DNA from 3 places in the Aquamicrobium sp. NLF2-7 genome. Region 3 is predicted to be linked to each of the others. Evidence: predicted binding sites of a transcription regulator. Region 3 holds the regulator's gene; each other region holds the start of a gene.

Region 1 (2,200 bases), 240 kb from region 3:
ATGTCCTCCAGCATGGCCTTGCGGCGGTCGCCGAAGCCCGGCGCCTTGACGGCCGCGACCTTCAAGCCACCGCGCAGACGGTTGACGACGAGCGTGGCCAGCGCCTCGCCCTCGACATCCTCGGCGATGATGACGAGCGGCTTGCCGGACTGGACGACAGCTTCGAGCACGGGAAGCATGGCCTGAAGGTTGGAAAGCTTCTTTTCATGGATAAGGACATAGGGATCCTCGAACTCGACCCGCATCTTGTCCTGATTGGTGATGAAGTAGGGCGAGAGATAGCCGCGGTCGAACTGCATGCCCTCGACCACCTCGAGCTCGGTCTCGGCGGTCTTGGCTTCTTCGACCGTGATGACGCCCTCATTGCCGACCTTCTGCATCGCCTCAGCGAGGAAGCGGCCTATCTCGGAATCGCCATTGGCCGAGATCGTGCCGACCTGCGCGATCTCGTCGTTCTTCGAAATCTTGCGGGCGTTGGCCTTGAGTTCGGCGACAACCGCATCCACCGCCTTGTCGATGCCGCGCTTCAAATCCATCGGGTTCATACCGGAGGCCACGGCCTTCGCGCCTTCCTTGACGATGGCCTGCGCCAGAACGGTCGCGGTGGTTGTGCCGTCGCCGGCGAGATCGTTGGTCTTACTCGCCACCTCGCGCACCATCTGCGCGCCCATGTTCTCGAACTTGTCCTCAAGCTCGATCTCCTTCGCGACCGAAACGCCGTCCTTGGTGATGCGCGGCGCGCCGAACGACTTGTCGATGACGACGTTGCGGCCCTTCGGCCCGAGCGTCACCTTGACGGCATTGGCGAGAATGTCGACGCCGCGCAGCATCTTCTCGCGGGCTTCGGTGTTGAACTTGACTTCCTTGGCAGCCATTGGATCACTCCTTCAATAGGCAGTTTTCATTGACTGGTTGATGATCGAAGAATCCGTCAGGCGGCCTTCTTCAGCGTCGCGGTCTGCTCGATCACGCCCATCACGTCGCTTTCCTTCATGATGAGCAGGTCTTCGCCGTCGAGCCGGATCTCGGTGCCGGACCATTTGCCGAACAGAATGCGGTCGCCGACCTTTACGTCGAGCTCAATGATCTTGCCCGCATCGTCGCGGGCACCGGGGCCGACGGCGATCACTTCGCCTTCGCTCGGCTTTTCCTTGGCGGTATCGGGAATGATGATGCCGCCTGCGGTTTTCTCGTCGGCTTCGATGCGGCGAACCAGGATACGGTCATGCAATGGACGGAACGTCATATCGTTCTCCTCAAGGACAAACAGATTTTGAGAGGTCCCTCCGCTCCGGCCCGGTGAGAACCGGAGCGGGGCCGCGCAACCCTTGTCGGCGTCACGCGCGTATCGATCTGGTTTTGGCGATTTTCGATTTCAAGAGAGGAATGCAAAATTTTTGGCACTCGCAGCCATTCACTGCTAGTGCGATGTAATCGCAGCCGAAATTGACACCATCGAGCATCCGGGCACTTGAAAAATTCGCTCGATTGGCCGAACTTCCTTCTGTGCCGTGCCGGGAGGTGCGGTCCGGAGTCCTGATCGAAACGGAGTTTTTGGAACGGCTGAAAACGGAAGGAGGACAGCGATGCGCCGAGCCGATTTTTCGACGATCATTCCCTCTCTCGCGCCACGAGCCGAAGACATTGCGCTCGACCGGCTCCTGTCGCCGGCGCGCCACTACAGGCATCCCGAGGATGTGCTGCGCGACGACACGCTCGAACGCAGCGAAAAGCGCGCCATTCTCTCGTCATGGGCATCCGACGCATGCGCGGTCGAATCGATGCCCGCACTGCGCCAGCCGCCGGGCGCAGAAAGCCCCATCCCATTCGATGTCATCATGGATGCGCTGCGGCGACTTGATCGCGACGACATCGGGGCGGACGATGCCGTATGCGGATCCGCAGACCATCACCATCGTCTTCACGCATGAAACGACAAAGGAGAGACATATGCCAGCGATCGTCAGTCGTGAATTCCGGATGCAGATGGAAGGCTACGGCCTGACCACAGCCGAAATCCACTATCGTCTTCCAGATCACCCGAGCCTGTTGCAGGTCTATGTCTGGCAGGATTACGATCTTGCCCCGAAGTTTCCCGAACTGCGCGGCTTTCTCGACTACTGGACCGAGACGCTGGAGGGCGCGCTGCACTCCGTGCGCGTCGCCCACCACCGTCTGATCCAGCCATCAGAATGGAAAG
Region 2 (2,200 bases), 2.5 Mb from region 3:
TGAGGATGGCGATGTCTTCCAGCATGGCCTTGCGGCGATCGCCGAAGCCCGGAGCCTTGACGGCAGCAATCTTCAGGCCGCCGCGCAGCTTGTTGACGACCAGCGTGGCCAGAGCCTCGCCCTCGACGTCCTCGGCGATGATGACCAGCGGCTTGGAGGTCTGAACGACAGCCTCGAGCACCGGCAGCATTGCCTGAAGGTTGGAGAGCTTCTTCTCGTGGAGAAGGATGTAGGCGTCTTCCAGCTCAGCAACCATCTTGTCGGGGTTGGTGATGAAGTAAGGCGACAGGTAGCCGCGGTCGAACTGCATGCCTTCGACGACTTCCAGCTCGGTCTCGGCAGTCTTGGCTTCCTCGACGGTGATGACACCCTCGTTGCCGACCTTCTGCATGGCCTCGGCGATCATCTCGCCGATTTCCTTCTCGCCATTGGCGGAGATGGTGCCGACCTGCGCGACTTCCTCGGAAGTCTTGATCTTCTTGGCCTTCTTGACGAGGTCGGCAACGACTTCGCCCACGGCCAGATCGATACCGCGCTTCAGGTCCATCGGGTTCATGCCGGCGGCAACGGCCTTGTGGCCTTCCTGAACGATAGCCTGCGCCAGAACGGTCGCGGTGGTGGTGCCGTCACCGGCCTTGTCGTTGGTCTTGGAAGCGACTTCGCGAACGAGCTGGGCGCCCATGTTTTCGAACTTGTCTTCCAGCTCGATTTCCTTGGCGACGGAAACGCCGTCCTTGGTGATGCGCGGAGCGCCGAACGACTTGTCGATGACGACGTTGCGGCCCTTGGGACCGAGGGTGACCTTCACCGCGTCGGCGAGGATGTTGACACCGCGCAGCATGCGCTCGCGGGCGTCACGGGAGAATTTTACGTCTTTGGCAGCCATTGCTTACTCCTGGACCTTTGGTCCGAAATTCGGATTGCAGTGATTGTTGAAGAATGGGAACGGCCAGATCAGCCGATGATGCCCATGATGTCGGATTCCTTCATGATCAGAAGGTCTTCGCCATTGAGCTTGACTTCGGTGCCCGACCACTTGCCGAACAGGACGCGGTCGCCGGCCTTGACGTCGAGGGCGACGAGCTTGCCGCTTTCATCGCGGGCGCCCGAGCCCACAGCTACGACTTCGCCTTCCTGCGGCTTTTCCTTGGCGGTATCGGGGATGATGATGCCGCCAGCCGTCTTCTCTTCGGACTCGACCCGGCGAACGACCACACGGTCATGAAGCGGGCGGAACTTCGTCTTTGCCATTTGATTTCCTCGGTCACAATGATGAGAAAGAATTCCTCCGTCCGGCTTGACCGGACCTGTTAGCACTCGCTTTCGGAGAGTGCTAACGAGCCATGAGATAGTCAGCCCCCCGGACGGTGTCAAGAAGCGAGTGTCGTTTCTCTGCGAACAGAAAGGGCGGTCTCGGTCAGCTTGCCAGAATCATGGCCCAGTAGCGCCATTCCGGGCGCTCCGGCCGGGTTGCCCAGGCAAGGCCGAAGCGGCGAAAACGCCCGTCCAGCATGTTGCGGCGATGGGGCGGCGAATTCATCCACATATCGATGGCGCGGGGGGCATCCATGCGCCCTTCGGCAATATTCTCGGCCGCAGCGCCCCTGATGCCGTTGCTTTTGATCCGCGCCTGAAAATCTTTCCCGAAGCCGGTCGTATGGTTCATCCTGCCCGAGGCGGCCATATACTGCGCCTGTTGCAGGGCTGCCTGCTCCAGTTGGTGATCGGGCGAGACAAGCGCCAGGCCTTCGGCCGTGCGAATGCCATCCATCGTCTGGCGGGAAGCGGTCGATGCACCGCCTCCGGGACCATGCCGGGGCAGGGAACCGCAACCGGCAAGCGCTGTGAGAACCAGCGCGGCGCCGCCAGAGATCAGGTTTCGGCGGGCAGGACTGAATGAAATTTCATGGCGATTGGCAGGCAGAACAAAAGTCATGACGCCTGTAAGACCAATGATCATGGCTTTTGCCGGGCAGGCGTTTGAAATTCGAATCCTGCCCGGCAGAAGCTTACCTGGTTACGCGCAGATTGGACAACTCGTCCGCGATCTCGCGGAACGCATTGGACAGATCGTTGCCAGCCGCGTTCCAGAACAGCTTTGCCGGCTTGCTGGGATCCGTTGCATCGCGCCGATTGCGCGAGTCAGAAGAGCAGGTCTTCAGCCCGGTGATCTGTTCTTTGACCTTTGCGTCTTTTTTTG
Region 3 (2,200 bases):
TGCGCCGGTCGGCTGCGCGCTTCGCCATGCGTCCAGCCCTCCGGGCGCCTCGCCCATGCCGGAGGCGACATTCGATTGCGAGCCGACCGAGACGTAGAGCGTTTCGCCGTCCGCGGAGAAGGCGAGGTCGCGGGTCCAGTGGGCTCCGGAAGGAAGCTCGGCAATGATGACCTCGGGTTCGGAAGAGGCTTCGAGGTCGCCGCTTTTGTAAGGGAAGCGAACGACGCTGTCGGTGTTGGCGACATAAACCCATTGCGGATCGTCGGCGGGATGGAAGGCGATGCCGTAGGGCTGGTTCAGCCCGCCGGCAAAGACGGAGTTTTGCACAGGCTGCGCGCTGCCGTCTTCTAGGCGATAGACCGACACCTGATCGGCGCCGGATTCGGCAACGAATATGTCGCCATTCGGGGCCACGCGCACGATACGCGGCCCGCCGAGGCCGGAAGCGATCATGTGTGCGGAAAAGCCCTGTGGCAGTTGGGGGCTGACATTTTCCGGCGGGCTGACCCGCCGCGCGCTGTTGGAGGTGGACTCTGTCGCAAAGGGAGCGGGAAGGTCCTGCGGCGTGAAATGCCGCCGAATGCCCGGCCTGTCGTCCCGCCAGCCGCCGAACGCTGCTTCGCCGGTCAGCGTCGCGCCGGTTTCCTGTCCCATCGCGGCAGTGCCCGCCAGCAGGACCGAAGCCGCCGCGACCCGTTTCATGAGGTGGATCATGCCGTCCTCCTTCCCCTGTCGACCCGTCAGGCGGCACTTTAGGAAAGCGGGCGCGGCGATGCATCACACGAGGGCGTGATGTGGCGCGCCTTTTTCAGCGCAGCATGCGCGAGACGAGCTGTGCGGTATAGTCGACCATCGGCACGATGCGGGCATAGTTGAGCCGCGTCGGGCCGATGACGCCGAGCGCGCCGACAACGCGCGCCTCCGCGTCGCGATAGGGCGCCACCACCAGCGACGATCCCGACAGTGAGAACAGCTTGTTCTCCGAGCCGATGAAGATGCGCACGCCGGGGCCCTCTTCGGCGAGGTTGAGCAATTGCAGTAGTCCGTCCTGCGTCTCCAGGTCATCGAACAGGTTTTTGAGCAGTTCCATGTCCGCCTGCGCGGTGATGTTTTCCAGAAGATTCGCCCGGCCGCGCACGATCAGCCGCGCCGGAAGGTCGCTTTCGGTTCCCGCCCACACCGCCAGCCCCTTTTCCACCAGCGCCTGCGACAGCGAATCGAGGGCCGCGCGCGTTTCTTCCTTGATGCGCGAGATTTCCGTGCGCGCCTCGGCCAGCGTGCGTCCGCGGATGTGGGCGTTGAGGAAGTTGGAGGCCTCGTGCAGTTGCGAGACGGTAACGCCCGCCGGCAGGTCGATGATGCGGTTTTCCACATCGCCGTTCTGCGAGACCAGCACGGTCAGCGCCTTTGTCGGCTCAAGCTGGATGAACTCGATGTGCTTGAGGGCCGCCTCGCTCTTGGCCGCCAGCACGACGCCCGCGCCGCGCGACATGCCGGACAGCAACTGGCTCGCCTCCGTCAGCATGTGTTCCAGTGAAGTATCGTTGCCCGAGGCCTTGATCTGCGCCTCGATGCTGCGCCGTTCCTCGTCGCCGAGGTCCCCGATCTCCATGAAGGCATCGACGAAGAAGCGCAGGCCCGCCTGCGTCGGCAGGCGCCCGGCCGAGACATGCGGCGCGTAGATCAGGCCCAGATGCTCCAGATCACTCATCACGTTGCGGATCGTGGCCGGCGACAATGTCGAGGGCAGGATGCGCGACAGGCTGCGCGACCCCACCGGCTCGCCGTCCTTCAGGTAGGAATCGACGAGACGCCGGAAGATCTCGCGCGAGCGCGTATCCAGCGACTGCCACTGTGATGGGGGAAGTGGCGGTGTCGGGGCTGAACTGTGCTTTGTCATGTCGTACCTCTATACAAAGGATATAGACGCGGCGGGCGCCAGTGCAAGCGAGCCGTTTTCCTTTGCGCAAGCAGCCGTGGAGGGCTACAAGCCCGCAAAATCTCAGGATCGGCAAAATCACAGGATTGGAAAGACACGACATGCGCCCCTCCAAACGCCAGCCAGACGAAATGCGCGCCATCTCCTTCGAGCGCGGCTTTTCAAAGCACGCCGAAGGTTCCTGCCTCGTGAAATTCGGCGATACCCATGTGCTGTGCACGGCAAGCCTCGAAGAGCGGGTGCCGGGCTGGATGCGCAATT

The links. The regulator HrcA, encoded in region 3, represses chaperone genes, less so after heat shock. The targets are predictions, from matches to a motif close to GTTAGCACTCNCNNNNNGNGAGTGCTAAC.
Region 1: the regulator HrcA is predicted to act here: its motif matches at 1,397-1,425, upstream of MIC97_RS14295 (co-chaperone GroES).
Region 2: the regulator HrcA is predicted to act here: its motif matches at 1,310-1,338, upstream of groES (co-chaperone GroES).

The regions. Positions count from the first base shown of each region.
Region 1 covers NZ_JAKSED010000001.1:2,907,921-2,910,120, forward strand. The annotation lists gene groL (chaperonin GroEL) at 1-875, opposite strand, end outside; gene MIC97_RS14295 (co-chaperone GroES) at 932-1,246, opposite strand; gene MIC97_RS14300 (hypothetical protein) at 1,587-1,931, shown strand; gene MIC97_RS14305 (usg protein) at 1,951-2,200, shown strand, end outside.
Region 2 covers NZ_JAKSED010000001.1:599,134-601,333, reverse strand. The annotation lists gene groL (chaperonin GroEL) at 1-886, opposite strand, end outside; gene groES (co-chaperone GroES) at 955-1,251, opposite strand; gene MIC97_RS02980 (CAP domain-containing protein) at 1,418-1,960, opposite strand; gene MIC97_RS02975 (pilus assembly protein TadG-related protein) at 2,010-2,200, opposite strand, start outside.
Region 3 covers NZ_JAKSED010000001.1:3,147,377-3,149,576, forward strand. The annotation lists gene MIC97_RS15435 (sorbosone dehydrogenase family protein) at 1-654, opposite strand, end outside; gene hrcA (heat-inducible transcriptional repressor HrcA) at 809-1,900, opposite strand; gene rph (ribonuclease PH) at 2,041-2,200, shown strand, end outside.